Regions from separate parts of the Brevibacterium aurantiacum genome, predicted to be linked through region 2. Evidence: riboswitches for the same ligand, from Rfam matches in the RefSeq annotation. Region 2 holds a riboswitch; each other region holds the start of a gene.
What was found. Region 2 has a riboswitch for thiamine pyrophosphate ahead of CXR25_RS04975 (ECF transporter S component). Riboswitches for the same ligand answer to the same signal wherever they lie in the genome.
Positions count from the first base shown of each region.

Region 1: another riboswitch for thiamine pyrophosphate. It lies ahead of thiC (phosphomethylpyrimidine synthase ThiC); the one in region 2 lies ahead of CXR25_RS04975 (ECF transporter S component).
Region 3: another riboswitch for thiamine pyrophosphate. It lies ahead of CXR25_RS03290 (TenA family protein); the one in region 2 lies ahead of CXR25_RS04975 (ECF transporter S component).

Region 1 covers NZ_CP025333.1:481,410-491,666, forward strand. Annotated here, with positions in the region: gene CXR25_RS02170 (TAXI family TRAP transporter solute-binding subunit) at 1-509, shown strand, start outside; gene thiC (phosphomethylpyrimidine synthase ThiC) at 644-2,482, opposite strand; TPP riboswitch at 2,478-2,587, opposite strand; gene CXR25_RS18750 (hypothetical protein) at 2,691-2,888, opposite strand; gene CXR25_RS02185 (M18 family aminopeptidase) at 3,132-4,493, opposite strand; gene CXR25_RS02190 (DUF1684 domain-containing protein) at 4,670-6,184, shown strand; gene CXR25_RS02195 (M13 family metallopeptidase) at 6,356-8,302, opposite strand; gene CXR25_RS02200 (low molecular weight protein-tyrosine-phosphatase) at 8,409-8,924, shown strand; gene CXR25_RS02205 (copper resistance CopC family protein) at 8,958-9,605, shown strand; gene CXR25_RS02210 (MFS transporter) at 9,730-10,257, opposite strand, start outside.
Region 2 covers NZ_CP025333.1:1,085,092-1,095,348, reverse strand. Annotated here, with positions in the region: gene CXR25_RS04980 (purple acid phosphatase family protein) at 1-1,417, opposite strand, end outside; TPP riboswitch at 1,558-1,666, shown strand; gene CXR25_RS04975 (ECF transporter S component) at 1,699-2,319, shown strand; gene CXR25_RS04970 (ABC transporter ATP-binding protein) at 2,319-3,809, shown strand; gene CXR25_RS04965 (energy-coupling factor transporter transmembrane component T family protein) at 3,793-4,674, shown strand; gene CXR25_RS04960 (hypothetical protein) at 4,713-5,258, opposite strand; gene CXR25_RS04955 (putative quinol monooxygenase) at 5,332-5,652, opposite strand; gene CXR25_RS04950 (class I SAM-dependent methyltransferase) at 5,716-6,318, opposite strand; gene CXR25_RS04945 (LysR family transcriptional regulator) at 6,315-7,205, opposite strand; gene CXR25_RS18610 (hypothetical protein) at 7,267-7,458, opposite strand; gene CXR25_RS04940 (NAD(P)/FAD-dependent oxidoreductase) at 7,457-8,587, shown strand; gene amaB (L-piperidine-6-carboxylate dehydrogenase) at 8,692-10,230, shown strand.
Region 3 covers NZ_CP025333.1:720,170-730,426, forward strand. Annotated here, with positions in the region: gene CXR25_RS03270 (aminotransferase-like domain-containing protein) at 1-1,181, shown strand, start outside; gene CXR25_RS03275 (DMT family transporter) at 1,291-2,256, shown strand; gene CXR25_RS03280 (phytoene desaturase family protein) at 2,228-3,706, opposite strand; gene CXR25_RS03285 (nucleoside/nucleotide kinase family protein) at 3,754-4,476, opposite strand; gene CXR25_RS03290 (TenA family protein) at 4,478-5,188, opposite strand; TPP riboswitch at 5,188-5,293, opposite strand; gene CXR25_RS03295 (VOC family protein) at 5,328-5,690, shown strand; gene CXR25_RS03300 (HutD family protein) at 5,737-6,252, shown strand; gene CXR25_RS03305 (hypothetical protein) at 6,466-7,794, shown strand; gene CXR25_RS03310 (catalase) at 8,022-9,509, shown strand; gene CXR25_RS03315 (amino acid permease) at 9,711-10,257, opposite strand, start outside.

The sequences.
Region 1 (10,257 bases), 600 kb from region 2:
GCACCGAGGTCATCGCCAACCGCCTCATCGAATCCGCCGGACTGGGAGACGGTGACGTGACGAAGCAGCGTCTCGACCTGGCCAAGACCGTCGACAGTCTCAAGGACGGCACGATCGACGGCATGGTGTGGTCCGGCGGCCTGCCCACTGCCGGTGTCACCGACCTGTTCACCTCGAACGGCAAGGACGTGGAGATCCTCGACATCTCCGACCTCGAGGATCCGATGAAGGAGATCAACCCCGTCTACGAGGTGGCCGAGATCCCCGGCGAGACGTACAAGGGCGTGGACGAGGTCAAGACCATCGTCACCCCCAACGTGCTCATGGTCCGCAACGACATGGACGAAGGCACCGCGTGCGCCCTGACGACGCTCATCTACGACAAGAAGGATGACCTCGTGAAGGTCCATGCGGCCGCAGATGAGATCAACCTCGACACCGCCGAGGCGCCCGATCCGATCCCGCTCCACCCCGGTTCGCAGAACGCCCTGGATGAGCTGAACAAGTAGGGGAGTGGGGAGGGTCGCGGGGCAGTGCCCTCCGTTTAGGCTCGATCTACAGAAAACAGCCCTGTTTCAAAGCTGGGCTGTTTTCCGTAGATCGAGCTGTTAGCACAGTCGCCCCAGCCCGGCACCCCCTCCCCTCACCCCTGGGGTGGGCCCATGGTGGGTTCGGGGAGGTAGACCTGCCCTCCCGCGGCGAGGAACTCGCGGCTTTTGTCCTGCATTCCGGCGATCGCGGCCTGGGTTTCGGCGCTGCCGTAGGTGTCGCGGATGTCCTGGGAGATGCGCATGGAGCAGAACTTCGGTCCGCACATGGAGCAGAAGTGTGCGGTCTTCGCGGGTTCGGCGGGCAGCGTCTCGTCGTGAAACGCCTCGGCGGTCTCCGGGTCGAAGCCGAGCGCGAACTGGTCGCGCCAGCGGAACTCGAAGCGCGCCTTCGACAACGCATCATCACGGTCGCCGGCCCCGGGGTGGCCCTTCGCGAGATCCGCTGCGTGGGCCGCGATCTTGTAGGTGATGACTCCGGTCTTGACGTCGTCGAGGTCGGGCAGGCCCAGGTGCTCCTTCGGCGTGACATAGCAGAGCATTGCTGTGCCGTACCGTGCGATCTCTGTTGCCCCGATCGCCGAGGTGATGTGGTCGTATCCCGGCGCAATGTCGGTCACCAGCGGACCCAAGGTGTAGAAGGGAGCGCCGTGACACAGTTCCTGCTGGCGTTCGACGTTCTCCCGCACGAGGTGGAGTGGAATGTGCCCGGGCCCTTCGACCATCACCTGGACGTCGTGGGTCCACGCGCGCTCGGTCAGCTCGGCCAAGGTGTCGAGCTCGGCGAACTGGGCGGCATCGTTGGCGTCGGCGATGGAGCCTGGGCGTAGTCCGTCGCCCAGGGAGAAGGCGACATCGTACTGGGCGAAGATCTCGCAGAGCTCGTCGAAGTGGGTGTAGAGGAAGTTCTCCTTGTGGTGGGCCAGGCACCAGCCGGCCATGATCGAACCACCGCGCGAGACCATGCCCGTCACCCGATCGGCAGTGAGTGGGACGTAGCGCAGGAGCACTCCCGCGTGGACGGTCATGTAGTCAACGCCCTGCTCGCACTGCTCGATGACGGTGTCGCGGTAGATCTCCCAGGTCAGCGCGTTCGCATCGCCGTCGACCTTCTCGAGTGCCTGGTAGATCGGGACGGTGCCGATGGGGATCGGGGAGTTGCGGATGATCCACTCGCGGGTGGTGTGGATGTCGTTGCCGGTGGAGAGGTCCATGAGGGTGTCGGCACCCCACTTCGCGGCCCACTGGAGTTTGGTGACCTCCTCGGCGATGGAGCTGGTGACCGCCGAGTTGCCGATGTTCGCGTTGATCTTGACGAGGAAGGCCTTGCCGATGATCATCGGTTCGGATTCGGGATGGTTGATGTTGTTGGGGATGATCGCGCGTCCGGCGGCGAGCTCGGAGCGGACGAGTTCGACATCGCACTGTTCGCGCAGCGCCACGAAGCGCATCTCCGGGGTGATGATTCCCTGCCGGGCGTAGTGCATCTGAGTCACCGTGCGGCCGGCCTTGGCTCGACGCGGAACCGGCTTGCGGCCCTGCCACTGCTGGGAGGGAGCGCCGCGGCGCACGGCGGCTCGGCCGTCATCGGCGATGAGATGTCCGCGCGCCTCATACGTTTCGGTGTCGACGCGCGAGTCGATCCAGGGGAAGCGCAGCGCAGGCAGACCCTGCTCAGGGATGCTGCCGGGACCGGAGGTGCGGTAGACGTGGACGGGCTCATTTGGCCGAGAGTTCGAGTCGTCGAGTTCGATGCGCGTGACAGGCACGCGGATTCCGTGCTCGGCGTCCTCGATCCACGCCTGCGAGTGGGTCGCGTACTGTTCGGTGGAGAAGGCGTCTGGGTGCTCCTCGGTGGAGAACGTGTCCGGGTGCTCCTCGGCCGAGGAGACAGCGGTGGTGTGGTCGGTTGTTTCAGGGGTGAATGCAGTCATCTGCAGTCCTCACTTCCTACGCCGGTATCAACCGGATCAGGTTCTACGGTCTCAGGCGGTTTCAGCCTGATCTCAGCCTCTTCAGAAGGCTCCCGTGGGGTCGTGCAACTTCTATCACGCCCAGCGGCGCCGGGACAAACCCGCAGTGCCGCGCAGACACCTCGAACTGAGGCGCTGACCTGGGAATTCAGTTAAGAATAATCCGCTGTCAGTGAGCGGGCGAGGCGCCCCGATCGACGATGCGCGGCCGGTGCGTCGCGATCGACGCTGAGTGTTCGGTGCGTCGCGATCGACGGTGAGGGGTCGGTGCGACTCGATCATCGCCGCGGTCGAAAAAGTCGTCAAGGGCGACGAGTTTTTCGACCGCGGCGATGATCGAGAGCAGTTCTTCGCACGAAGCGACCACTCGTTTCGCCGAAAGGTCCGGCTGTCGAGGCTCCGACTGCCGAAGCGTCCGGCCGGCTGGCGAAGTGAGCGGTGGCCGAGGCGCTCGGCGGGCGAAGCGCTGGGCCGCCGAGGCACCCAACTCAGGCACCCAACTCAGGCACCCCGCGTCCGCCCCGCGGCCGGCCGGCTGCCGAGGCGTCCCGATCGACGATGCGCGGCCGGAGCGCCCCGATCGACGCTGAGTGGCCGGTGTGCCGCGCGGCTACGCGCCCTGCAGGAAGGTCGTCGCTGCGGCCCCGAGGGCCACGACGTCGCTGATGGCGACCATTTCGCGCGCCGAGTGCATCGAGTACAGTGCCGGTCCCACATCGACGGTGGTCATGCCCAGGCGGGTCGCGGTCAGCGGGCCGATCGTCGACCCGCAGGGCATCGCATTGTTCGACACGAAGTTCTGGTACTCGACCCCGGCCGCCGCGCAGGCCTGTGACCAGGCCGCGGTGCCCACGGCATCCGTGGCATAGCGCTGCTGGGCGTTGAGCTTGAGCAGCGGACCACCGCCGAGGCGGGGGCGGACATGAGGGTCGTGGCGTTCCGGATAGTTCGGGTGGGCGGCATGCCCGGCATCCGAGGATACGCATATCGACGAGGCCAGTGCAGCCAGGTACTCGCTGCGCGTCGAGCCCGGGAACAGGGAGGCGATGATGCGTTCGGTGACGTCAGCGAGGAGCGGCCCGCAGGCACCGGAACGCGAGTTCGACCCGATCTCCTCATGATCGAATCCGGCGAAGAGCGCGATGGAATCCAAGGACGCAGCATCGACGTCGACCAGGGCATTGACTCCGGCGTGGACGGAGAGCAGGTTGTCCAACCTCGGCGCGGCGAAGAACTCTTCCTGGGCACCGAAGAGCCCTGGGGACTGGACGGGGATCGTGTAGACGTCGTGTCCCACGACCTGCTCAGGATCCACCTCGGCGGAGGCGGCGAGGATCTCGATGACATCGGCTTCGGCCAAATCTGCCAGGCCGATGATCGGAGTGGTGTGGCGCTGCTTGTCCAACGTCAGACCGTCATTGACCTGCCGGTCGAGGTGGATGGCCAGCTGCGGGATGCGCGCGATCGGCGGGGTCTGAGCGAGGATGACGGAGCCGTCGGCGAGACTGAGCTGCCCGGCCAGTGCCAGTTCCCGGTCGAGCCACGAATTGAGCAGCGGGCCGCCGTAGATCTCGACGCCGATCTGGCGGGTTCCCTCGGTGGTGAACTCATCGCCGGGCTTGAGTTTGAAGGCTGGGGAGTCCGTGTGAGAACCGAAAACGCGGAAGCCGGGAATCGTGGTGAGGCGTCCACCCGAGTTATCGGACTGTTCACTCGCGTCAGTCTCGGCGGCATCGGCTTTGCCTGCTGGAGTCCGCCATGCGATGATCGCACCGTCGCGAATGACATAGTGGCCCTGACCTGGCTCGAGAGACCAGACCTTGCGCTCATTGAGTCGGCAGAAACCTGCGGCCTCCAATCGTGCAGCCGCCGTCGCGGTGGCATGATAGGAGCTGGGAGAAGAACTGATGAAGTCTGTCAGATCGGCTGCGACCTGGGTTTTCGTACGTGATCTCACGGGCGATGTACTCATTTCCACAGCCTATCGTTTGCGGTAGCTTTGGCCACAAGGGCATTGGTTCTCGAATCCGCGTCGACACGGCGGCGGGGGAGGGGCCAGTGTCACAGGAGCCATCGACCGCTCGGACTTCGTCGTCCATCGCCCGAGTACCAGCGCCGAGAAGTAACGCAATGCAAGGAGTGTTCGAAGTGAACCAGTTCGTGACCGAATGGAACACCTGGAGGGATTCTAGGAACTCGGCACTGGCGACTCCCTTCGGCTGGCTCAGCGTGTCCGGTCTGCACTGGCTCGAAGAGACGACGACCTGGCCCGAGGCTCCCGGTACCTTCACCATTGATGACGATGGCTGGGTCAGCGTGGCCCTTGAACCCGGGACCAAAGCCGGTCCTGCTGCCGCGACCTTCGACCTCATGAGCAAGTCCGCCGAGGCGGGCCCGAACACCAATGATGCGTCTCCTTCCAGCTCGGCTTCGGTGCTGAGCGACACCACGGTCCTGCCGAAGATCCCAGAGATCTCAGGGCCGGAGGTGCGCGTGGAAGAGAACGGATTCAGCGCGAAGCTGCCCACCGGTGGGTCCCTCCAGTGGTTCACCGTCGGCAGTGTGCTCTACGAACTCATCGACCGTGCCGGCCGAATCGGGATCCGGGTGCGTGATTCCAAATCGCCGCTGCTGGGCAAGTTCTTCGAAGTTCCCGTCTTCGACCCGAACCCCAACTTCGTATTCCTCGCCAAGTTCACTCCCTTCGACAAGCCCGAAGTGCACACGATCAACACCGCGCAGGATGACCTGCAGGTCCAGACCCCTGCAGTCGGAACCGTGACCTTCACCAGCGAGGCAGGCGAGGTGACGCTCTTGGCCACAGGCAACCCGGCCAGCGGTCTGCAGCTGGACTTCCACGACTCCACGAACGGCGTCTCAACACCCGCGTGGAGAACCCTCGACCTGGGCATCCCGAACCATGACGGCTCACTGGTCGTCGACTTCAACCGGGCCGTGAACTACCCGTTCGCATTCACCGCCTTCGCCACCTGCCCGGCCCCGATCGAGGGCAACGTCGTTCCGTTCGACGTCACCGCGGGGGAGCGCACACCACCGTTCTACTTCTCTGAAGCCGGCATCAACGTGCCGTTCCTGTTCTATGTGTGGTGGGACGAGGAGAGCGCCAAGGTGACCCGGCCGTGGTATGACCGGTTCGGGCTCGACATCACGCTGCTCAACCCGAACCACGAACACAGCGCTCTGTCGCTGGTCGGCTTCGACGGTGTCGCCATGTCCGGAGCCGACGTCACCCCACTGTCCCGCAAGGCACGGTCGCGCCTGATCAAGGTCGCGACCGAGGCACTGACTTCTCGTATCCCGGTGATCGGCATCGGCGCCTATGCGGAGTTCGTCATCCGGGCGCAGCGTGAACTGCGCGAATCCGAAGGGTACGTCGACGGCATCGAGCAGGAGTACGCGGGCACGGACGGCAAGCTGCTCATCGTGATGAACAATGAGCTCGCGCCCCAGAACGCCGGCTTCGACGTCGTGCACACCGATGCCAGCGGACTCCTCTACATCGAGATGCCCTATGACATTCCGCTGGAGTCGAATTTCGCTGAGATCGAGGACTTCGAAGCCGCGATGGAGTCCGATGCCCCGATCAACAGTTGGGAAGAGTTCGACTTCCGCGTGGTCAGCCTCATCCGCCAGCACCGCTGAGGACTCGGCGGCACACGCACACGCCGAATGAGCCGAATGAGCCGAGAGCCCGAATCTCAGCAACCCGAAGGGCGCTGAGCAACCCCGCTAAAGGTTGCCCAGCGCCCTTCGGGTTGCCGGGATGAAGCCCGCCTACACGCTGCGCCTACACGCTGCGCCTTCGTGCCGATCTCACCAGATGGTGACGCGCTCTTCGGGGGCGAGGTACATGCCGTCGGATTCGGTGACCCCGTAGGTGTCGTGGAAGGCGGTCATATTCTTCACTACCTGGTTGCAGCGGAACTCCTCCGGAGCGTGCGGGTCGATGCTCAGCCGACGCACGCGCTCCTCGGTGCGCATCTTCGCCCGCCAGGCCTTGGCCCAGGCTTCGAAGAACGTCGCGGCCTCATCAGCTGACGGCACCCGTCCCAATTCCAACTCGAGGGCTTTCCAGCCGATGGACAGTCCGCCCAGGTCGCCGATGTTCTCACCCACGGTCAGCGCGCCGTTGACGTGCTGCGCTTCGTCCAGACCGGCGGGAACAAGTGCCTCGTACTGGGCGATCAGCGCATTGGTGCGCTCCTCGAAACGCTCCCGATCCTCGGCCGTCCACCAGTCGACGAGGTTGCCGTCGCCGTCATAGCGTGAACCCTGATCGTCGAAGCCGTGCCCGATCTCGTGGCCGATGACCGCACCGATGGCACCGAAGTTCGCCGCCACATCACCGGCGGCGTCGAAGAACGGTGGCTGCAGGATCGCGGCCGGGAAGACGATCTCGTTCATCACCGGGTGGTAGTAGGCGTTGACGGTCTGCGGCGTCATCAGCCATTCGGTGCGGTCGATCTCCTTGCCGATGCGCTTGATCTGACGCGCATGCTCGGCGCGGGCGCAGCGGCGGACGTTGCCGACCAGATCGGAGGAGTCGATCGCGGCCGGGTACTCGCGCCACACCTCGGGGTAGCCGACCTTCGGCGTGAACTTCGAGAGCTTGACCAGGGCCTTCTGCTTCGTCTCCTCACTCATCCAGTCGAGCTCGTTGATCGACTTGTCGTAGGCCTTGATGAGCATTTCGACGAGGTGGTCGATGGCGTCCTTGGCCTCCGGTGGGAACTCCTGGGCCACGTAGAGCTTGCCCACTGCCTCGCCGAGGAGGCCCTGCACCAGTCCGACACCGCGCTTCCAGCGCTCCCGCAGGGCAGGGGTGCCCGAGAGGGTGCGGGCGTTGAAGTCGAAGTTCTCCTCGACGATCTCATCGGTCAGCAGCGAGGCTGTGGCGGAGAGGACCGAGAAGCGCAGCCAGATCTTGATGGTCTCGATGTCGGTGCGCTCCCACTCCTCGGCCATGCCGGTTACGAAGGAGGGCTGGCCGATGACCAGGTAGGTCAGCTCGTCGTCGGCATCGGCGGTCAGGGTGGAGAACCAGGAGTCGAAGTCGAAGCCTGGACCCAGTTTGCGCAGCTCATCAAGGGTGACCTTGTTGTAGGTCTTCTCCGCGTCGCGGCAGGCGACCCGGTCCCAATGGTGGCGGGCCAGGGAGGTTTCGAACGCCATCACCTTGGCGGCCACCTCGGCGTCGGAGATGTTGCTCCTGGTGCCGATCCCACCGAGGGCGGACATCTTCTTCACGTGCTCGACGAACTTCACGCGCACCTCGGCGTGGTCGTCGTTGAAGTAGTAGTCCTCGTCGGGCAGGGAGATCCCGGCCTGGTCGAGGTAGAGGGCGTAGATGTCGGAGTCCTTCGCATCTGCGGTGACGTAGCCGCCGAGCACGCCGCCGATGCCTTCGACCTCGAGGCGGCCGAGGAGATTGGCCAGTTCGGACTTGTCCTCGGCAGCGTCGATGGCGGCGAAGGAGGAGTCCAGGGGAGTGACTCCGAGTGAGTTGATCTGGTCGAGATCCATGAACGAGGAGAACACGTCGGCGACCTTCTGGCCTTCGCTGCCCGGCTCCTGCGGGGCGTCGGAGACGGAGGTGATGATGTCGCGGACCTTGGTCTCTGCGGTGTCGAAGAGTTCGCGCATGGCGCCGTCGCCGGCACGGTCGTCGGGGATGGTGAACGTGTCGATCCATTCGCCGTTGATGTGGCGGAACAGATCGTCCTGAGGGCGCGCCGAGGCGTTCGATGTTTCAGAAGTCATGGTGCAACAGTATCGTGATCAGTAGACAGAATGGCCAGGTGTCACCGGTGCGGATTCGCTGGTGGCCCGCGACAGTTGTGGGTATCGGATCGAGCAGGAGAATCGTATGAAGATGGCATCCGTGGTGTTCGTGTGCACGGGCAATATCTGTCGTTCGGTCACGGCCGAACGTGTGCTTCAGCATCATCTGGAGCTCAACGACGCCGAGGCTGTTGTTGACTCGGCCGGCATCAGTGATGAAGAGGCCGGCAACCCCATCGACCCCACCCAGGCGCGGGTGCTGGCCACGGCCGGCTACCGCACCGATGATCATGTCGCCCGGCAGATCACGTCCGAGTGGTTGTCCGAACGTGACGTGGCCATCGCGATGACCCGCAGGCATTACCGTGCCCTGCAGAACCTCATCGCAGAGCTCCCCGCCGAGGTGCGTCCGCGGTTGCGTATGCTGCGCGAATTCGATCCCCGGGTGACTCCAGGCGAGACCGGTGATGCCCCGGCGCCGGACGTTGAGGACCCGTGGGCAGGGGAATTGAAGAAATTCGAAGAAACTCTTGAGACAATTGAAATGTCCGTGCCGGGAATCACAGACTATCTGCACTCTTTGGCCGAGCAGACTCGGTGATACTGAAGGTAATTGTTGAAGGAGAAAACTGACATGACTCGAACCACGTGGTCCGCCCTCAAGCTCGGCTTCGCCGCCCTGCTCGTGGCTGCCTTGAGTGTCTTTGCTTTTGCCCCGGCCAGTGCTCACGACCAGCTCGTCTCCTCGAATCCCGAGGATGGATCGAAGGTCGACCAGCAGCCGGAATGGATTGAGATGGTCTTCTCCGGTGAGGTCCAGGAGGTCGGCTCAGAGGTCAAGGTCGTCATCGACGGCAAGAACGTTTCCGCTGGTGAGCTCGCCGTAGACGGCAAGAAGCTCACTGTGGCCCTGCCCGACAACCTCAAGCCCGGCGACTACAAGGTCACCTGGCGTGTGGTGTCCTCGGACGGTCACCCGATCTCCGGTGACTTCGACTTCACAATCGCTGACGCCGAGGGCGCTGGCGGTTCGGTCGAGCAGTCCTCGCAGGCCGGACTCGGCGGCGGCGTCGTCGACGAGCCCAGCAAGGACACCGAAGAGCGCGGCGAGATCGGCGAATCGACCGGAAGCGATTCCGGCATGTCGACCCCGATGATCGTGCTGCTCGCTGTTGGTGGCCTGGCCATCATCGTCATCGTCGTCCTCCTCATGCGCCGCAAGGCCCAGGGCCTGCCCGGCACCAAGAACGACGACTCGGGAGACGGTCCGAAGCGCGACTGAGTTTGTGACGTGATGCGTGCAGGGCACGTAATCCACAGAGCGGGGCCCCGGGAGTGATGAACTTCCGGGGCCCCGCTCTGTGCTGGTAGTGCGGCGTGGACGCGCTGGCCTGGCCGCGCGTGCGTCAGGCGGCTGTACGGTTGCCGCGCGCTCGGTCGGCGAGCAGGCCGATGAGCACCGCGACACACCCGATCGCTGAAATCGCGAGGGCCAGGAAGATGCCGTCCCCACTCGGGTGACCATCTGCACCCAGGTGCGCGGCGAGCACCGCCCCGGAGATCGCGCTGCCGAAGGAGCCGCCGACGGTGCGCAGCACCTGGTTGAAGCTGACCGCACTGCCCAATTCCTCAGTTGCCACGCTGCGGGCGATGAGGGCTGGCATCGCGGCATAGGTGGTGCCGACGCCCATCCCGACGACGAACATGCCGATCAGGATTTCCCAGAGTTCGGTGTGAGCGAAGAGCAGCAGCACCGATGACGCTGTGACCAGAGTCGCGCCCAGCGGCAGCAGAGTCGTCATCTGAATCCGCTTCGTCAGATGTCGCACAAGACGGTTGGCGAGGAAGCTGCCGACAGAGAACGGAAGCATCACGAAGCCGGCCGAGAACACCGGCAGGGAGACACCGTAGCCGGTTTCGCTCGGCGCCTGCGC
Region 2 (10,257 bases):
CGTCTTCTGCGTCAGCGTCTGCTCCGGCGTCGGTTCCCGGCTCGGGTGCGTCATCGCCGGAGCGGGTGATCTCGACATCGTCGATCTGCTCGGACGCCGCCTGTGCTTCAGCCTGCTGCGCGCCTTCTGCTGGGACCTCGTAGGTCGTCGCGCGCAGCGCTTCGTCGCTGACCCGCACTCGGGTGAAGGCGGGGATGTCGTTGTGGACGCTCTTGGCCTCCCAATCCAGACCCGGAACATAGTCGTAGAATTTCGATCCCGAGGACGAGGTCAGAGTCAGGTACATCGTCTGCCCTTCCTCCTTCTCCTGCTCGAGACCGGCATCGGAAGACTCGACCTTCTTGCCTTCGGCATCCATGAGGAAGGTCCGGTTGTAGATGTGGTCGTGACCGGACACCACGAGATCGATGTCGTTGCGCGCAGCCACCGGTGGAATCGCCTCACGCAGCCGCTTCACGTCGAGGTCGCTGTTGTGGGTCGCGGTCGAATAGATGGAATGGTGGAACCCGAGGACCGTCCAGCGCGCCTCGTCCCCGTGCTCGGCCACGACCTCATCGATGAACTCCGCATGCTCGTCGGTGTCGGAGTCATTCGAGTTGATATTGATGAACAGAACCCCCGAATCGATGAACCAGTAGTCACCGCCGGACGCAACGAGTCCGCCTTCACCGTGGTCGCTGCTCACGTTCGGGCGGTTGAAGTGCTGCTCATAGGACTTCGAAGCGACATCATGGTTGCCGATCGTCGTCGCCTGCGGAACTTCCTGAGTCGCCTCCGGAGCCAGGTACTGCTCGTACTGCCCCTGGTCACCTGCTGAGTTCACCTGATCGCCCAGTGAGAAGAAGAACCGCGGATCCTGCGCGGTCTCCAGCCCCGAGTTCAAGGTCCTGTCCCAACCAGTCGCGTCATCGGGCTGCCCGCCGCCGGCCCCGACCTGCGGGTCACCGAAGACAAGGAATTCGCTGTCGCCGCCGGAACCACCCGTGTCGAACTGCGCCACGGCTGAGTAGCCATCCTCTTCGCTGCCGACCTGGTAGGAGTATTCGGTGTCCGGCTCCAGACCGGTCATGCTCGCATGATTGTAGTGGCGCTTGAGATCGGTCGACAGGCCCGAGTCGCTGGTCTCGGCGCTATGGGCATCCTCGGGCAGAGCCGAGCCCTCAAGCTCCGAGGTTTTAGCCCAGCGGACCTCGCCGTCACCGGAGTTCTCGCTCATCCATGACAGGTTGCGAGAGCTCTCATCCGCCCCGACCTGCAGCACCACATCGGAGATCGCGGACTCCTCGTCCGCCTCTGGCTGCGTCGAGGGCGAGGTCGAGGGCGATTGCGTGGGCTCGGCAGGTGTGAGCCCGGCATGCGCAGGGACAGGTACTGCGACGAGAGCCGCCAGCAGTGCCGAAACGGACAGAATACTCATCGGAGATCTCAGGTGTTGTGCTTTCACCCGAATATTCTTACCCGTCGGTAATGAAAGCTCCGCCGCCGACGTGCGACCGCCGAGTCAACGGCAGGTGAACTTTCCGTAACGAGCTCTGCGCGTCGACTGGGGTACAGTGGTTCTCACGACAGGGGAGCGCCGAAAGGGGCGCTGAGAGTGCAGATGAAGCTGCAGACCCTCGAACCTGATGCGGCTAGCACCGCCGAAGGAAGTCGAGACTCTTCTACCCCTCCTTGATATGAGGAGGCACTATGCCAGAAATGACTGCGCCGGATTCCGCTGTGAAGACCGCGCCCCACTATTCCCAGGTACCGGCGACGAAGCAGTGGCGGGTCGTCGACTACGTTGTCACCGCCGTGCTGGGAATCGGCGTCGGACTCATCTTCTGGGTCCTGGCCCTGAGCTGGAAGGTCCTCGAACTCGGGTTCCAGGCCTTCCCTCCATCGATCGGCCTCATCGCCGGCCTCTGGGTCCTCGCCGGCCCTCTGGCCGGTGCCATTATCCGCAAACCCGGTGCCGCTCTGCTGTGCGAAATGATCGCCGCCATCGTCGAGGCGGTGCTGGGCTCTCACTTCGGAGCCACCGTTCTGCTCTCCGGACTCGTCCAAGGCCTCGGCGCCGAACTCATCTTCGCGGCCTTCGGCTATCGCAGGTTCACCCTGTGGGTCACGAGCTTGGCCGGGCTGCTGGCCGCCGCGTTCATGTCCGTGAGCGAGAACATCATGTACAACGCCGAATGGCAGTTCGGCTACCAGGCTGCCTATGCCGTGTGCGCGATCATCTCCGGCATCGTCATCTCCGGCATCGGCGCCTGGTTCGCCTACCGGGCGATCGCGAAGACCGGGGCCCTGAGCGCCTTCGCCTCCGGCCGAGCGCGCTGATGGCCCTGCCGATTCGCGCCCGCGGGTTCTCGTGGCGCCATGCCGACCGTGATGAACCCGCGGTCGGTCCCCTCGATCTGGACATCGCAGCAGGTGAGAAGGTGCTTCTGCTCGGCCCGTCCGGGGCAGGTAAGACCACCCTCCTGCATGCGATCGCCGGAGTTCTGCCTGCCGAGTCGGGTGAGGCAGATGGTCAGCTTCTCATCGGTGACCGTCCACCGGATCCGCGCCGAGGTGAGACCGGGCTGGTCCTCCAGGACCCCGATTCGCAGGTGATCTTCTCCCGGGTCGGTGATGATGTCGCCTTCGGCATGGAGAATCTGGGCCTGCCCGCCGACGTCATCGCCGCTCGCATTCCAACTTCCCTTGCGGCAATGGGCCTGGGTCTCCCCCACGACCATCCCACCGCTGCACTGTCCGGAGGACAGAAGCAGCGTCTGGCGCTGGCAGGAATCCACGCGATGGCACCGCAGGTGATCATCCTCGATGAGCCGACGGCCAATATCGATCCGGATTCCGCCGCCTCCGTTCGGGATGCTGTCCTCGAGACCCAGGCGGCTACCTCGGCGACGATGGTCATCGTCGAACACCGGGTCGGACTGTGGCTCGATCACGTGGACACCGTGATCGTCCTCGGCCCAGCGGGCCTGCTTGCCCAGGGTCTGCCGAGGTCGGTCTTCGGTGATCCTGCGCTCGCCGAGGTGCTGGTTGAGTGTGGGATCTGGGTGCCGGAGACGGCCGGACCCTCCAACCCTGCGGTGCAGCCTGGTGCGGAACCGCTCCCCCACCCCGACGGCGAGGTCGTGCTGACGACCGAGTGCCTCAGTGTGGCTCGCCCCGGTGCGAAGGTTCCGGCGGCGACCGGCCTCGATCTGTCCGTTCGGTCCGGTGAGGCCCTGGGCATCGTCGGCGCCAACGGGGCCGGCAAGTCGACCTTGGCGCTGACCCTGGCCGGCCTCATCCGGGAATTCGAGGGAGAGGTGAGAGCTGTCGGTAATCTGCGAGATGGTGCCAAGCATGCCCGACCCTTCCGGTGGCCCTCAGCGTTTCTGGCTCCTCGCATCGGGATGGTGTTCCAGGAACCCGAACATCAGTTCCTGCGCTCGAGTGTGACCGAGGAGCTGGCCTTGGGACCGCGGCTGGCCGGATGGTCGAGTGCCGAGGTCGACGATCGCGTCGCCGAACTCCTCGAGGTGCTGGGACTTGAGAAGCTCGCCGAGGCCCATCCACAGGGCCTCTCGGGCGGTGAGAAGCGTCGCCTGTCGGTGGCTGCCATGATGGCGCCGCGGCCGCAGGTGCTCATCGTCGACGAACCGACGTTCGGCCAGGATGCCCTGACCTGGGCCGGTCTGGTCGAGCAGTTCATCGACGTCCTTGCCCGCGGGTCCGCCGTGGTCGCGGTCAGCCACGACCATGCGTTCCTCGACGCCATCGGGGCCAGGCGGGTCGAGTTGAGTCGGAGGACGAAGGCAGGTGAGCGAATTGCGTGAGCACGCGATCGAACACACCGATCCGGCTGGGCGAGCCACAGTCGCCACGGGCACCGAGGTCGCGGTTCATGATCCCGGCCAGCTCATTCCCTTGGTGCGCACCACGGCACTGGTCACGTGCAATCCGCTGACGAAGATCGCTGTGGCGCTCATCCTCATGGTCGGAACACTGTTGAGCATCGACATGGTCTCGGCGGGAGTCGTCCTGGGGTTCTGCCTGCTCGCACTGCCGACGACGGGGCTGGACCTGATAGCTGCACTCAAGCGTCTGTGGTTCCTGCCTCTCGGCGCACTTCTGGCGGCGTGGGGCACGGCGATTCTGGCAGAGAAGACCGGTGCGGTGGTCATCGACCTCGGTCCGGTCCTGATGACGACGGGTTCTCTCGAGGCAGCGGCCGCGATCTTCCTGCGTGCCTTGGCCTTGGCTATTCCGCTCATCGTCCTGGCCTCCACCATTGATCCTCGTGACCTCGCGGATGTGCTCATCCAGCGGCTGCACCTGCCCGAGGTGGTCGTCGTCTCGGTGCTCGCGGCGAGCCGACTGCTCGGGCTGCTTGTCAGCGAATGGCAGACTTTGGCGATGGCCAGACGGGCCAGGGGCCTCGCCGGGGGTTCGATCGTGCGGCGCACGGGGAGTCTCTTCGCCGGTATCTTCGTGCTGCTGGTGCAGTCGATCCGACGCGGTACCACTTTGGCCATGGCCATGGAGGGCAGGGCGTTCGGTCGTCCCGGACGGACCTGGCGCAGGCGCTCGACCTTCGGCGCCGGGGATGGTGTGGCTGTGACGGTGTCAGTGGCCGTCTGCGTTCTCGCGATCGTGGCCGCGCATGCGTTCGGTACGTGGAATCCGATCGTCGGCGGCTGAGGCACTGAAGGTCCCGCCAGCCACAGGCGATCGCATACTCAGAGCTGCCCGAGGAGCTCCTTGAGCGCGGCTCGCCGCTCCTCGAGGGCCTCGGTGCTGGGCAGCTTCGACGCGGTGAGCACCAGCATCGTCCTGCCTTCGTCCTTCGGTTCGGCCGCGGCCTCGAACTTGGTTCCGTCCTCGAGATTCGCCCGCCAGAAGGAACGCTTCTCAGTCGTCGAGGTGCGCGCCTCACCGTCGAGAGCCACGCCTGCCAGCGTTCCCTCGTCGATGAGGAAGGCGAAGCGGGTGATGACATCATTTCGCGTACCGGTCAAGGTGCGCGAGACCGCGACGTCGAAGGTTCCGTCGGCGCGCTGGCCCGGCACACGTCTGCCGATCTCCTGCTCATAGGCCACGACCGCGCCCTGAACCCACCACCCGTGCTTCTCAACGACCCCGTCGAACTGCGGGTAGAGGGCGTCGGCGAGTTCCTTGTGACTCGCCGACGCTCCCCCAGCCGCCTCGAGGCGGGCCCGAGTGTCAACCCAGGGTTCGCCGAGAGCCTTCTCGATCGCCTGCACATTCATCGCTTTGGTTGCCATGGGAGAAGTCTAGGCAACCCAGACCCATTTCAACAGGGCCGCCGCAATGCAGGCGGTGGGAGGAAGGTGCAGATCAGTCGATCTGGAGTTCGCCCATCTCGTCCCAGCCTTCGCCGTCGATCTTGCGCGAGATGATCTTCGGCGTCGACGCAAGGTGGGGGCGCATGGCTTCGAGTCCGGCGGCGAAGTGATCGCTCTTGACGTGGGGTTCTGCCCCTTCGTCGGTGAATGCTTCGACGAGGACGAACTCGTTGTCCTTCTCCAGGCTCTTGGACCATTCGAACCACAGGTTGCCCGGTTCCGACCGTGTCGCCTCGGTGAAGGTGCGCACCGCTTCGGGGAACTTCTCGACGCTTTCGGGCTTCACGTCATACTTCACAACGATGAAAATCATGCTGACCTCACTTCATCTCGAATTGGCTCTGTCTGTTCCAGCAAATCACATTCGCCGCATCTCTCACACGCGCTCGGCGATGAGGACGAGGAATCCGCTGTCTGGTTCGAAGGGGTGGAGCTCCCACGTGGCCAGCTTGAGGTTGACGATCATGCCGGTCGACTTCACATCGTCGATGAAGTCTGCGAAGTCATAGCCGCGGCCGGCTCCGAAGCCGGCGACGAAGCGTCCACCGGGTTTCAGCGTCGATTTGATATTCGACAGGGTCTGGCGACGTGAGGCCGGATCGAGGAAGGACAGGACGTTGCCGGCGCAGAACGCCACGTCGATGTCATTGATGCCTGCGCCAGCGAAATCGAATTCGGCCAAGTCGCCGGTGTGCCATTCACCGCTCGGGAAGTCCTCCTCGGCGACAGAGATGAGGAACTCGTCGAGATCGACACCGTAGACGGTGTGGCCCTCATTGATGAGCAGACCACCGGCCCGACCGGTTCCGCAGCCGGCGTCGAGGATGCGTGCCCCGCGCGGTGCCATCGCATTGACGAACCGCGCCTCTCCCCCGATGTCGTGACCGGAGGCAGCCAGATTGCGCCACCTCTCGGCGTAGTTCGCGGAGTGGTCGGGGTTGGTCTCACGGATGCGGTTCCACTGATGATCGAAGCTCATGGCCCCATCCTAGGACGAAAGACCTCGGCCACCACCTCGGCGACGGCGGCGACCGGATCTGCCGGGTCCGGGGAGGTCAGCACGATGATCTCCCGGCCGCCCGCCTCGGCGATGGGATGCAGATCGACGTCAGGCCCGCCCAGGGACATCATGATCGGAGTCGCCAGCGTCAGGCCGAGTCCCGTCCCGGCCAGGGCGAGCGCGACCGCGGTGTCGGTGACGATGTGGGTCTCCTTGGCGGCAATGCCCAGCGCCGAGGTGGCCAGTCGCATCGCTCGCCCGAAGAGCTCTTCGGCCGGCGGCAGGATCCAATCCGCTTCGGCCAGGTCCAGCGGTGTGAGCCGCGGTGCACCCGCGGGCACGACGATGCCGAAGTCCTCGCTGGCGACGGTTCTCCAGCTCAGCCCCCGCATGGGCGGCAGGGGCACGGCCGGATAGTTGATACCGATGCCCAGATCGATGGCTCCGTCGATGACGGCCGCCGACATCGTCTCGACGTTGATCTCGCGGGCTCGGACCTCGATGTGTGGGTGCCGCTCGCCGAGTGCTCTGACGATCGACGGTAGCGCCCTGGTCGAGGCGGAGCCGAAGACGCCGAGCGTGACGATGGCCTCGCTGCGGAAATCCCTGCCCAGCATCGCCATCTCGGCCTGCTTCTGAGCGGCGAGGATGCTGCGGGCACGTGGAAGCAGCGTCCGGCCAGCCTCGGCGAGGATCATCCCTCTGCCTCGGCGCAGGAAGAGTTCGGAGCCGACGGCCCGACGCAGGGCACTCATGTGCTGGGAGACCGCGCCGATGCTGTAGCCCAGCTGCTCCGCGGCCCTGGTCATGGACCCGAGTTCGGCCACGGTGACGAATGTGCGCAGCTGTCCCAAGGTCCATCCCATGGCGACAGCATAGCTCTTTTCATGTTTCCTAAAAACAGTTTTCATGAACTCGCTCTTGTCCTTAAACGTGACGGGAACCACAATGGGCAGAGAGCCGCATTCCGCCGACATCGACGTCGGCGCTCCCCACTGCAGCGGCGACCAAGGACGGTCGCTGCGGCAGGAGACGAAAGAGGTGGAAGTTGGAGAGCACATCACCGACAGCAACAGCCCCGGCGAGCGCCGAGGTGGTCATCATCGGCGCCGGAGTCATGGGAGCATCCATCGCTTACCACCTGGCCAAACACGGCGCGAAGGACATCGTTCTCGTCGAGCGCAACGTCCCCGGCTCGGGCTCGACGTCGAAGGCCGCCGGCGGGGTGCGTTGCCAATTCTCCGATGAGGTCAACATCGCCCTGGCCACGCGCAGCCTCGAGGTGCTGCGCAACTTCGAAACCGAGTTCGGTGTCGACATCGATCTGGTGAGCAACGGCTACCTGTTTCTCCTCGACTCCGTCGCCGATGCCGAAACCTTCGCGGCCAACGTCGCACTCCAGCAGCGCATGGGCCTGGATTCCCGGATGCTCACCGTCGCCGAGGTGGCCGAACTGGCCCCGTACATCGACACAGAGGGCATCGTTGCTGGGGCCTTCAACCCCGGCGATGGGCACTGCACGCCCGAGGCCGTGGTCTCCGGATATGTCAGCGCCGCACGCGGCCTGGGCGTGCAGGTGCTCAAGAACTGCGAGGTGACCGAATTCGAATCGACCGAGGGCGCAGACTCCCGCAGGGTCACCGCGGTGACCACGAGCAAGGGCAGGATCGAGTCTGCGCAGATCGTGTGTGCCGCCGGCGCCTGGTCCGGACTCATCGGCGAGGCGGCCGGGGTCGATCTGCCGGTCAGGCCCCTGCGCCGCGAGATCATGGTCAGCGAACCTGTGGATGAGGCGGCTCTGGGCATCGATTTGGCGCGCATGCCTTTCACCATCGACTTCAGCACGAGCTTCTACGTGCATCCAGAGGGTCCCGGCTTGCTTTTCGGCTGCCCGGACGAGGCGGATGTGTGGGACTTCGATGACAAGCGCAACCCGGACTGGCTGCCCACTTTGGCCGAACTCATCGAAACCCGTGCTCCTGCCCTGGGCAATGTCGAGGCCAAACGCGGTTGGGCGGGACTCTATGAAATGACCCCGGATCACAATGCGCTCATCGGTGAGGCCGAGGAGCTCTCCGGTTTCTTCTACGCCTGCGGGTTCTCGGGCCACGGATTCCTCATGGGACCGGCCGTCGGGGAGGTCGTCGCCGACCTCATGACCGGCCATCAGCCCTTCGTCGACGTCTCCGGCCTGGACAAACGTCGGTTTGCCACCTCGGGACTGCGCAAGGAGCTCAACATCGTCTGACGCCCCGCACCCCCTTCCCATCGACCGTTGCTCACTCCCATCGACCGTGACTTACGCACATCATCAGATTCCCGCTCACCAGGAGCACCAGCGAAAGGACTGCAATGACCGCATTGCCCACCGACCAGACCATCACCGACCTGCTCACCGGCGGCCTCAAAGCCTGCGGGGTCGACACCTCCGTGCTCACCGCCGGGTCCTCCGCCGCAGCGAGCCTGCCTGCCCGCTCCCCCATCACCGGGCAGAGCCTGGGCACACTGGCCGCGGACACCAAGGAATCCGCCTCGGAGACGATCGGCGCAGCCGCCGAAGCGTTCGCCGCCTGGCGAGATGTCCCTGCACCCGTGCGCGGTCAGCTGGTCCAGCGCTGGGGACAGCTGCTGGGCGAGCACAAGGAGGACCTCGCGAAGATCATCACGGTCGAGGCGGGCAAGACCCCGTCCGAGGCCGCCGGTGAGGTGCAGGAGATGATCGACATCTGCGAGTTCGCACTCGGCCAGTCCCGTCAGCTGTGGGGCAAGACCATGCCCAGTGAGCGCCCCGGTCACCGACTCATGGAGACCTGGCATCCGCTCGGGGTCGTCGGTGTCATCTCCGCCTTCAACTTCCCCGTCGCCGTGTATTCCTGGAATACGGCCTTGGCCCTGGTCGCCGGGGACGCCGTGGTGTGGAAGCCGTCGGAGAACGCGGTGCTCGCAGCCCTGGGCGCGCAGTCCCTGCTGGCTTGTGCCGCCGCCGAGGTGGGGGCTCCGGAAGGACTCGTCCCTGTCCTCGTCGGCGGCCGGGACATCGGCGATGCCATGGTCCGCGATGAGCGAGTGGCTCTGGTCTCTGCCACCGGTTCGGTGCGCATGGGCCGTGAGGTCGGTCCGGTCGTGGCCGAACGCTTCGGCCGGGTTCTGTTGGAACTCGGCGGCAACAATGGTGCGATCGTGGCCCCGAGTGCCGACATCGACCTGGCGCTGCGGGGCGTAGTCTTCGCGGCTGCGGGTACGGCCGGTCAGCGCTGCACAACCCTGCGCCGCCTCATCGTCCACGAGTCCATCGCCGATGACTTCGTGGACAAGATCGTCGCGGCCTACAAGACGCTGAGCATCGGGTCTCCCACCGAGGACGGCGTGCTGGTGGGACCGCTCATCAATGAGGGCTCCTATGAGGCGATGCAGGCGGCACTCAAGCAGGCCGAGTCCGAGGGCGGCACCGTCCTGACCGGCGGTGCTCGCGTCCTCGACGACGAACGACCCGATGCACACTATGTGGAGCCGGCGGTCGTGCGGATGCCCACCCAAACCTCGGTGATGGAGTCGGAGACCTTCGCTCCGATCCTCTACGTCGTCACCTACTCCGATCTCGACGAAGCACTTGAGATCCACAACGGAGTGCCGCAGGGCCTGTCCTCGGCGATCTTCACCTCGGAGCTTGCCGAGTCCGAGAAGTTCCTGTCCCGCTCCGACTGCGGCATCGCCAACGTCAACATCGGCACCTCAGGTGCAGAGATCGGCGGGGCCTTCGGCGGTGAGAAGGAAACCGGCGGCGGCCGCGAGTCCGGCACCGATTCGTGGAAGGCCTATATGCGCCAGGCGACGAACACGGTCAACTACTCAGGTGAGCTGCCGCTGGCGCAGGGCGTGGAGTTCCTCTGAAGGTCACTTGTCAGATGGGATAGTCTG
Region 3 (10,257 bases), 360 kb from region 2:
CGAAGTTCGCCGATCGCATCGCTCGGGTCCAGCCGTCCGCCATCCGTGAGCTGCTGAAATATGGTGATGACCCTGCGATCACGTCATTCGGCGGTGGCTACCCGGATCCGAGTCTGTTCCCCGTCGCAGAACTCCAGCAGGTCTTCGCCGACGTCCTCGCAAACGAAGGCGCGACGGCTCTCCAATACACCGCCTCTGTGGGGCTGCCTGGACTGCGCGCGCAGATCGCCAAGCGCATGTCGAACCAGGGTGCGGCAACCGATGCCGACGACGTGCTCGTCCTGCAGGGAGCCCAGCAGGGGCTCGACCTCGTGGCGAAACTCCTCATCAATCCCGGCGACGTCATCGTCACGGAGAACCCGACGTTCCTCGGTGCCCTCATCGCCTTTAACCCCTGCCAGCCCGAGTACGCCGCCGTCGACATGGACTCCGAAGGCATGGACGTCGACGCCCTCGAAGCAACATTGCGGTCAACGGAGAACGTCAAGTTCATCTACGTCATCCCCGACTTCCAGAATCCGACGGGAGTCACGCTCAGCCTCGAGCGGCGCCGACGCCTGATCGAGCTAGCCAACGAATACGACGTCCTCATCCTCGAGGATTCGCCCTACCGCGAACTCCGGTTCGAAGGTCAGCAGCTGCCGACGCTGCGCTCGCTGGACACGGAGAACCGGGTCATCCACCTCGGCAGTTTCTCCAAGATCCTCGCCCCAGGCGTGCGCCTGGGGTGGGTGAGCGCGGCACCGGAGATCCTCGACAAACTGGGCCTGCTCAAGCTCGCTGCCGACACGCAGTCGTCGACCCTGAACATGACCGCCACGACCAGGTTCTTAGAGTCCTTCGACATCGACGCCCACATTGAACGCGCCCGTGCCGTCTACCGCGCCAAGCGCGATCTCATGCTCTCGTCGATGGCCGAGCATTTCCCCGCCGAGGTGGCTGTGACCACTCCTGAAGGCGGGCTTTTCACCTGGGTGACCTTCCCCGAAGGCTTCGATGCGGAGGCGTTCATGGCCGAACATGCCCTGCCCGAAGCCGGAGTCGCCTACGTGCCCGGAGGATCGTTCTTCCCGGCCGAACAACGCAGCAACTATGCCCGGTTCAGTTACTCGGGTCAGTCTGACGAGGAGATGGTCGATGCCCTCACCCGGCTGGGCGGGATACTCCGCGAGCACATCTGAGCGAGATCATCAACGATCGTCACCGAGCCGGACCGGGGGCGAACGCGGGTAGCCGACGAAACGCGGCTGAGGTAGTGCCAAATCGCAGCCGCGGGCATACGGTCAGCATATGACCGTCAAACCCAGGGTCGCTCCAGCGCCGGAGGCACCCACAGCACTCGCCGCTTCGGCGGTGCTCGCGGGTGCGCTGTGCCTGTCGATCTCAGCGATCCTAGTCAAGCTCGCGGGCGTGGATGCGGCGACGACCGCCGTGCTGCGGTGCGCGATCGCCGTCATTGCACTCATCCCGTTGGCGCTTCTTGAACGTCGGCGTCACGGCGGTTTTTCGCGATCGGGCATCCTCTGGGCGATTGCGGCCGGAGTTGCGCTGGGCATCGACTACATTGCGTGGACGGCGTCGATCTACCTCGTGGGTGCCGGCGTCTCGACCGTGCTCGTCAATGTCCAGGTCATCGTCCTGCCATTGCTCGCGCTGCTCGTCGATCGTGAGCGTGTGAGTGTTCGGTTCCTCATCTCCCTGCCGTTGATGCTCATCGGCGTCGGCCTGGTGGGCGGGATCGTGACCCTGGCCGAGGTGGGGGACAACGCCGTACTCGGCACAGTTCTCGCCCTCATCGCCGGGATCGGATACGGCGTGTACATGTTCCTCACCCGACGAGGGACGAGGCGCAAGGCCGAGGGGACGATTCAGCCGCTAGCCTGGGCGACCGCCTCGGCGGCGGTGACATCGGCGGTCATCGCCCAGTTCACCGGCGGCCTCCATCTCACCGGGATCGGCCCAAGCGCGTGGATGTACCTCATCGCTCTGGCCCTGCTGGGGCAGGTGGTGGCCTGGCTGCTCATCAATCGGGGAAGCGTCCGGCTGGTGCCGTCGATGACGGCGAGCCTGCTGCTCATCCAACCCGTGCTCGCCCTCGTCCTCGCGGCGCTGATCCTCGGCGAGCAGCTCACCGTGGGCCAGGCACTTGGTGCCGGCCTCGTCGTCGTGGCGGTCGCTGTGGCCAATGGTGTGTGGCGGAGGCATTCGCGCCGCCGACGGCAGATCCTCAGGGAGCCAGGCTCGGGGCCTCGGTGATGCCGAACTGCGTCTTCAGCGCTCGCTGAGCCGCGAACCAGCCGTTCATGCCGTGCACGCCGGGTGCGGGTGGGGTCGCGGCCGAACACAGGTAGGCACCGGGGACGCCGAGGCCGTAGTTGTCCCAGCTGGTGCGTGGGCGGGCCATCATCCGGTAGAAGGAGACGAGCCCGGTGGCGATGTCGCCGCCGATGTAGTTCTGGTTGTGCCCGGCCATCTCTGATGCGGGAATCGAGTTGTACGTGACGATGGTGTCGCGGAAACCGGGGGCGAAGCGTTCGATCTGATCGATGATGTACTGGGCCGGATCGAGAGGGCAGTCGAAGGGGACATGAGCATACGTCCACAATGGGCGCAGGCCGCCCACCTCGCGCGATGGGTCGAACACAGTGGGATCGGAGACCAGGCTGACCGGGTGAGCGGGCATGCGTCCGGCGATCACGTCCGCCTCGGCGGCGGCCATCTGCGCCCGGGTACCACCGACGTGGATGGTGCCGGCCCGGTTGATGTTGGGATCGGCCCAGGGCACGGGTCCGTTTAGGACGAAGTCGACCTTGGCCGCGGCGTTGCCCTGCTTGAAGCTGCGCAGCGACCTGTCGACCTTGGCCGGGATGAGACCGGAGAAGATCTGTGCGGCATTGAGCGCCGAGGTGTCGAGGAGGTACGCGCGAGCCGCCGGCATATCGGAGACGTGATCGATGCGCGCATTCGTCGTCACCGAACCGCCGTGTGCTTCGAGGTCGGCGACCATGGCATCGATGATCGCCTGCGAACCGCCGACAGGGGAGGGCCAGCCGCCGGCGTGGGCAATGGTCGAGAGCATTGTGGCCGTGGCGGCTGTGCCCATGGATGGCAGCCCGCCGATCGCGTGGGCGGCGACACCGGTGAACAGGGATTGAGACGTCTCATGGGACAGCGGAATGTTCCAGGCCGGGCTGGCCTGGGTCAGCAGCCGCAGCCCGAACTTCACCACATTGGCGATACCGGGAACGTCGCGCAGCGTCTCCGGGATGGAGCGCTTGTCGCCCAGCGACAGCCAGATCGCATCATCGACGCGCTCGAGCAGTGGGGCGAAGAAACGCCGCCATTCGGGACCGGCCGCGCCGAGGTGGTCGACCGTGGTCTCGAGATCGTGGAAGGCCAGCGCGGCTGGCTGATTGTCGAGCGGTTGAGCGTAGGAGACCTCGGGGGTGGTGAACTCGAGGCCCCGGGCGCGCAGGTCGAAGTCGACGAAGAACGGGCTCGAGATCGCCAGCGGGTGCACGGCCGAGCAGATGTCATGGGTGATGCCGGGGGCCAGTCCCAGGTCAAGGGTGCGGGCGCCGCCGCCGATGGTCGACTGGGCCTCATACACCTGCACGGACAGGCCCGCCCGAGCCATGGTGACCGCGGCGGCCATGCCATTGGGCCCGGATCCGACGACAACGGCATCTACCTCAGCATTGCTCATGGGCTCAGTCTAGGGGAGGGGACTGACACGCTTTGGTTGGCTGTCTCCTAGTCCTCGGCAACTGTGTTCTCGGTCCTTGGGTTCCCCGCTGACTCCTCAGAGAGTCGCCGCAGGGTGGGGAGCTCGAGATCTTCGTTGTCGAAAATCCACGTTGCCGACTTCCACGGCGAGCATTCTGCGAGATAGAGACGCTGGCCGCCGACATAACGGTGGTTGGACTGTGACTCGGGGTCCGAATCATATGTGCCGGGGATTCGTTCGTTTCCCCGGGGTACTGAGACCGTAAAAGGAACCTGCACCCACACGCTCGCATCCCACAGATCGCGAAGTTCGGGCCGGTGGAGAAAGATCCCATCCACGAGGAGGACACAGTTCTGCGGCAGGTCGAGCTGTGCGGGTAAAACGGTCACGTCGGCATCAACATCCCAGAACGATGGAACCACCGATGCTCCCTGTCTGAACGGAATGACGACGGATCGGATGAAGGCTTCGTAGTCATAAGAGTCCCGGTAGAAGGAATCGGGCCCACGACCATTGGTGTATCTGACCGAGCGGGGATGGTGGAATCCGTCGATGCTCAGCGACGCAACCGGGCGAAGCCCGTCCTGGGCTGCCAGTTGGACCAATTCCTCGGCGAGGACGCTCTTGTCCGCTCCATCGAGGCCGTCAATGGCCACGAGGCTGCGCCCACCGGCAGCGGACTCTCGCACTTGCGAGAGCAGTCGGCAGAGCACTGCGGCGCGAGTGCCGTCTCCGTTGGTGTTCGGCATCTCACCCCTGCACATACGCCTCATCGAAGAAGGCCAACTCCAATTCGACCGCTCGGTGCCAGATGCGCGACAACCTGTCTCGCACCGCGGCGGATTCCGCGTCCTCGCCAGTGGGGAAGACTCGCTCGAGTTCGTCGATGAGGAACTGCACCCACGCCCGGAAATCCTCACCACGGTGCAATTCGATCCACCCGGAATGGACTCGGCGTACAGGCATCGGTTCCGAGCGCTCGCCCCAATCGAGGTAGAGCCATTCGGCGATGACGAGCACGACCAGCAGGTCCGCGTAGGACGCCGAGTCGACGGCTTCGTACATGAGGTCACGGAAGCCCTCAGTCGGCCCAGTCAGCTGGGGGTCAGCGTAGTCGGTGGCAGGGACACCCACCTCGGCGAAGGCCGTGAGGAAATACGAATCCTCGTCGGCTTCGAGGAACCCGAGCTGTTTGGCAAACCGCAGCTTCGGCCCTACGGCATCGCCATAGGCAACGCATGCGCCGAGCATCGAGAGAAACGATTCGAAGAACTGGTAATCCTGGATCAGGTACTTCCTCATCACGGAGTCGTCGACCGTGCCGGCAAACAGTTCGGTGACGAATCTATGCCCGACCGCGGCCTCCCAAGCGGAAGACGCCTCCGCTCTCAGCGCCGCAACAGGCCCTCCTGGGGTCAGCCGAATGCTGCTGATCGTGTGTTTCGTGTCGACATCGCTCATCGGTGTCACTCCTCACTTCCTCCGCCGGTGCTTACCGGATCAGGTTCGAAGGGTCTGCTTGCGCACTCTCAGCGTCAGTCTTCTGGCGCTCCCCTGTGGTGTTTCGAGCCTAGCATCGGCGGCGCGTAGACTCACGACCATGGCTATCGCAAAGCAGCCCGTCATCGTCATCGATGCTCCCGACGCCGGTGAACTCGCGGAATTCTACGGAAAACTCCTCGACTGGCAGGTCAGAGTCGATGACGATGGCACCTGGGCAGAGATCACATCCGAATCCTGGCCCCCGATCTGCTTCCAGCAGGTTGAGGACTACCACGCACCCAGCTGGCCGGGGCAGTCCCACCCGCAGCAGATGCACATCGATGTCGTCGTCGATGACCTCGACGTCGCCGAGGCTGCCGTGGTCGAACTCGGTGCAGGGAAAGCCGTCGACCAGCCGGGGGACACCTTCCGCGTCTTCCTCGACCCGGCAGGCCATCCGTTCTGTCTCGTCCTGAACTGACGTTCTCACCAGCAGCCTCGAGCTGAGTCGAGACTAGAGTGATCACATGCACGTGATCACCTCTTTCGACGACCTCGAACCGGTTCCGTGGGCCAATGGGGCAGGGGAGGCGACCGAGCTCGTCTCACTCATCCAGTCCCAGGCTCTGACCCCGAACCTTCGACGCTGGCGCCTGAGTATTGCGCGATTGGACCGTCCTGCTGCGTTCTCGCCGCTGCCGGGCTTGGCGCGGACCTTCCTCCCCATCGGCGCCGAGGTGGCCCTTGAGATCGATGGACAGGTGCACTCAGTGACGCCGGCAGCGCCGGTGAAATTCCGTGGGGAGCAGAACGTCTCCCTCAGCAGTCTGGAAGAGCCGTGCTTCGCGCTCAACCTCATGGTCGAGACGGATGACCAGGCCACCTCGGAACAAAATGCCCTACAGATGACGACACAATTCACCGGTTCGGCGCTGTTCGCAGTCACCTTGGAATCGGGCCCCGGATACCCGAAATTCCAGCTGCTGGAACTCGAGCAGACGAACGTACTTCCGGGCCACCTCGGCGTGGCCATTCTGCACTGAAAAACGGGGCGTCGTGGGCGCCCGTTTTGGACCTGCGAATATCCTGCAAAGCGCCTGTCCTGTGCGTCACACAGGTCGGTATCATCGCAGGTCAGCGACCACAGAGTGGCCGTCTTCTCACAGCGTTGTCCCAGCCTTCGAAGAGGAGGGTCAGGAACCCCGAAAACAGCCAGCCGATACTGGACTCAGAGACCAGTCATCGGAGGTATTTTGGTGTCGAATCAGCATGAGTCAGGCAGACTGAATGAGCAAGAATGCACAGCGGCCGCGCAGGCGTCTCAGACCCTGCCTCTGATCACCGAAGAACTCGCCGCCACACATGCCAGAAACACCCAGTCGGCACCGACGGCGACCTCGCTTGTGACCACACCGGTGATGCCACCGAATCCGATCCGACGCGAAGAAGCGCCGGTGCCAACTACGTCGACCGAGTCGGCGACTCGGATGATGCAGGAGAACACCACAGCCGTCGACGAATCGACTGCGAAGGACGAAGTCGTTGAGAAGGAAAAGAAGGAGAAGAGCGCCAACAGGGTCTCGGCGACCCAGCTCGTCGCCGGTGCCGCAGCAGCAGCCACCTCCTCGGTCATCGGCGGGCAGCTGGGCGTGGCCGGAACGGTCGTCGGTGCAGGGGTCGCGAGCATCATCACCGGACTCGCGGTGACGCTCTACACCAGCAGCCTCGACAAGGGCAAAGAGAAGATCAGAGAAGTCGGCACGAAGCTCGCTCCGGCAGTGAAGGCGAAGTCACTCGGTGCCAAGACTCAGCGATCCCACGCCACCAGCACCTTCGGGAGCCTGAGCGACGAGGCGGACGCAGCCACGACCGTCGACGTTCCGTCAGCGCAGCACCCATCACCCGATGCCACCGAGGCGGCCAACGAGGAACCGAAGACGTGGTGGCAGAAGCTGCGCCGCAAACGCGTCCTCTACCCGGTGGCTATCGGGGTGGCGACATTCGGAATCGGCCTGGGTGCCGTAGTCATGGCCGAATCATTCACCGACGCCGACATCTCGCCCGGCACCTCACAGATCTCACGATCAGTGACCGGAGATTCCGGCACCGGGGATGACTCCGAGACATCGCAAGACGGCGGCGGCACTGCCGAATCCAGCTCCTCCGGGGACGATTCCCAGCCCGGCCAGAACCCGAATCAGGGCAGCGGAGCCGAGAGCTCGTCGACGAGTGAAGGACAGTCCACCTCGGCGAACGAGGGCAGCTCCACCACCTCCTCGACTGCAGATCAGACGGGGACCGACCAGGGCACCGATGCCAGTTCATCCACAACCACCGGCGACGACACCGCAGGAGCCGCCAGCGATTCAAGCGGATCCAGCAGTGCCGGAGCGGACACCTCGGGCGGGGGCGCAACCTCGACGGACGGGAGCTCGAGTTCCGGCTCGCAGGGTGAAGCAGGAAGCTCTGGCTCCGGCAGCTCGAGTGGAGGATCCAGCTCCAGCGGAGGCTCTGGTGACGGTGTGGGCAGCGGTTCCGGCTCGAGCTCTGCAGGCGGTGGAAGCGCCGCGACTGCCGCAGGCTGAGGGTCAGGAATATTGAGCAGGGTGGCCTTGGTTGTACCGAGTAAGGAACCTGGATAGCGTGAAAGTCGGTTGCGCCAGTCTTCTGCACGCTGCCAGGAACTCGATATCAGGGGAGCCGTGATCGGCCTTCGCTTCATCGCATACAGGCGAGCGATGTTCGTCCTATGATGGATGAAGTGGACCGGGAAGAATGACTCCCCGTCGCTCAATCGGTTGAAGGAGAAGCAATGACTAAACACGCTGATCATGAACATCCAGGATTCGACGGCACGAAGCCCTCGACGACCGAATCGGGTGCCCCTCGAGAGTCCGACGCGCATTCGCTGAGCGTCGGAGCTGATGGCCCTCTCCTCCTCCACGACGTTGCACTCGTCGAGAAGCTGGCACGGTTCGACCGCGAACGCGTTCCCGAGCGCAGCCCCCACGCCAAGGGCTCCGGCGCCTTCGGCGAACTCGAGATCACCGCAGACGTCTCCAAGTACACTCGGGCGAAGTTCCTGCAGAAGGGCAAGAAGACCCCGATGCTCGCACGATTCTCCACCGTCGCCGGTGAGCTCGGCTCACCCGACTCCTGGCGCGACGTGCGCGGATTCGCACTCAAGTTCTACACCGAAGACGGCAACTTCGACATGGTGGGCAACAACACCCCCGTGTTCTTCGTCCGCGATCCCATGAAGTTCCCCGACTTCATCCACTCCCAGAAGCGCACACCCGATTCGGGACTGCGCAGCAACAACATGCAGTGGGACTTCTGGTCGCTCTCGCCTGAATCGGCACACCAGGTCACCTACCTGATGGGACCGCGTGGTCTGCCCAAGACCTGGCGGAACATGAACGGCTACTCCTCCCACACCTACATGTGGGCCAATCAAGCCGGAGAACGGTTCTGGGTTCAGTACCACTTCCACACCGATCAGGGCGTGGAGAACATGAGCAACGAAGAAGCCGGCAAGCTCGCCGGTGAGGACGCGGACATCCATCGCCGCGACCTGTTCGATGCGATCGAGCGCGGCGACTACCCATCCTGGACCGTCAGCGTCCAGATCATGCCCTACGAAGAGGCCAAGACCTACCGCTTCAACCCCTTCGACCTCACCAAGACCTGGTCGAAGAAGGACTACCCGCTCATGGAGATCGGCAAGTTCACGCTCAACAAGAACCCGTCGAACCACTTCGCCCAGATCGAGCAGGCCGCATTCAGCCCCTCGAACACCGTGCCGGGCACCGGAATCTCGCCCGACAAGATGCTCATGGGCCGTGTCTTCTCCTACCCGGACGCGCAGCGCAATCGCATCGGCACCAACTTCAACCAGCTGCCGGTCAACGCTCCCATCACGAAGACCAATTCCTATGACAAGGAAGGTCAGATGGAGTACCACCATTCAGGTGATGCTCCGAACTATGCGCCGAACTCCTACGGCCGTCCGTACCAAGCCGAGGAGACTCAGGTCGAAGCGCGGTGGGAATCCGATGGTGAGCTGGTCCGCAGTGCCGCCACTCTGCACGCAGAAGACGACGACTTCAGTCAGGCACACACACTGATCCGCGAGGTCTACTCCGAAGAGGAGCGTCAGGGTCTCATCGAAACCGTCGTCGGTGCACTCAAGGACGGCGTGGAAGAGCCCGTGCTCTCCAACGTCTTCCAGTACTGGCGCAACATCGATGAAGAGGTCGGCCGCGCCATCGAGGACAAGTACAAGTCCGAGACTAAGTGAGTCGCGAGACCGCGTGAGTCGCGAAACCACGTGATCTGGCTGGCGGCAGCGGCATCAGCCCAGCACTGATGCCGTTGCCCGCCCTTCTTTGACAACTCAGCAACCCTCCGGGCGCTGAGCAACCCCGCTTAAGGTTGCTCAGCGCCCGGAGGGTTGCTGACATTGTGGGCACAGTGCGGGCGGGGTGTTGACCCCGCGAGCTCAGTCGTCGATCTCGTCGAGCAGCTTCTTCTCGTCGATGGCCAGCTGCTCCTTGTCGAGGTGCTGCATGAAGTGCTTCTTGCCCCTGGCGTACCAGAGCACAACGCTGATGATGAGCACCGCGAGGACCGCGATGGGGGAGTAGTTGAACGTCGAGATGGTGATCGGCAGCGTGGGCGGCAGGACGAACAGGATGCAGATCAGGATCACCCAGACGACTGCGACCCACCCGATGACCGCGCTCCAGCGGCCTAAGTTCCACGGACCCGGCTTGAACGAGTCGCCTTTGAGTCTGCGCAGCAGCACAGGTGCAACATAGGCGATGTAGAGCCCGATCACCGCCACGCTCGTCACCGCCAAGTAGGCGGTCTCATTGAACAGCGCAGGCACCGTCAGCACCGAGGACAGCACGATGCACAGCCAGATCGAGTTCGTGGGAGTTCCGGTGCGTGGGTTGACCTTCTTCCAGTACTTGGACCCGGGAATCGCGTCATCGCGGGAGAACGCGTAGCTCATCCGCGAGTTCGCCGTCACCGATGCCATGCCG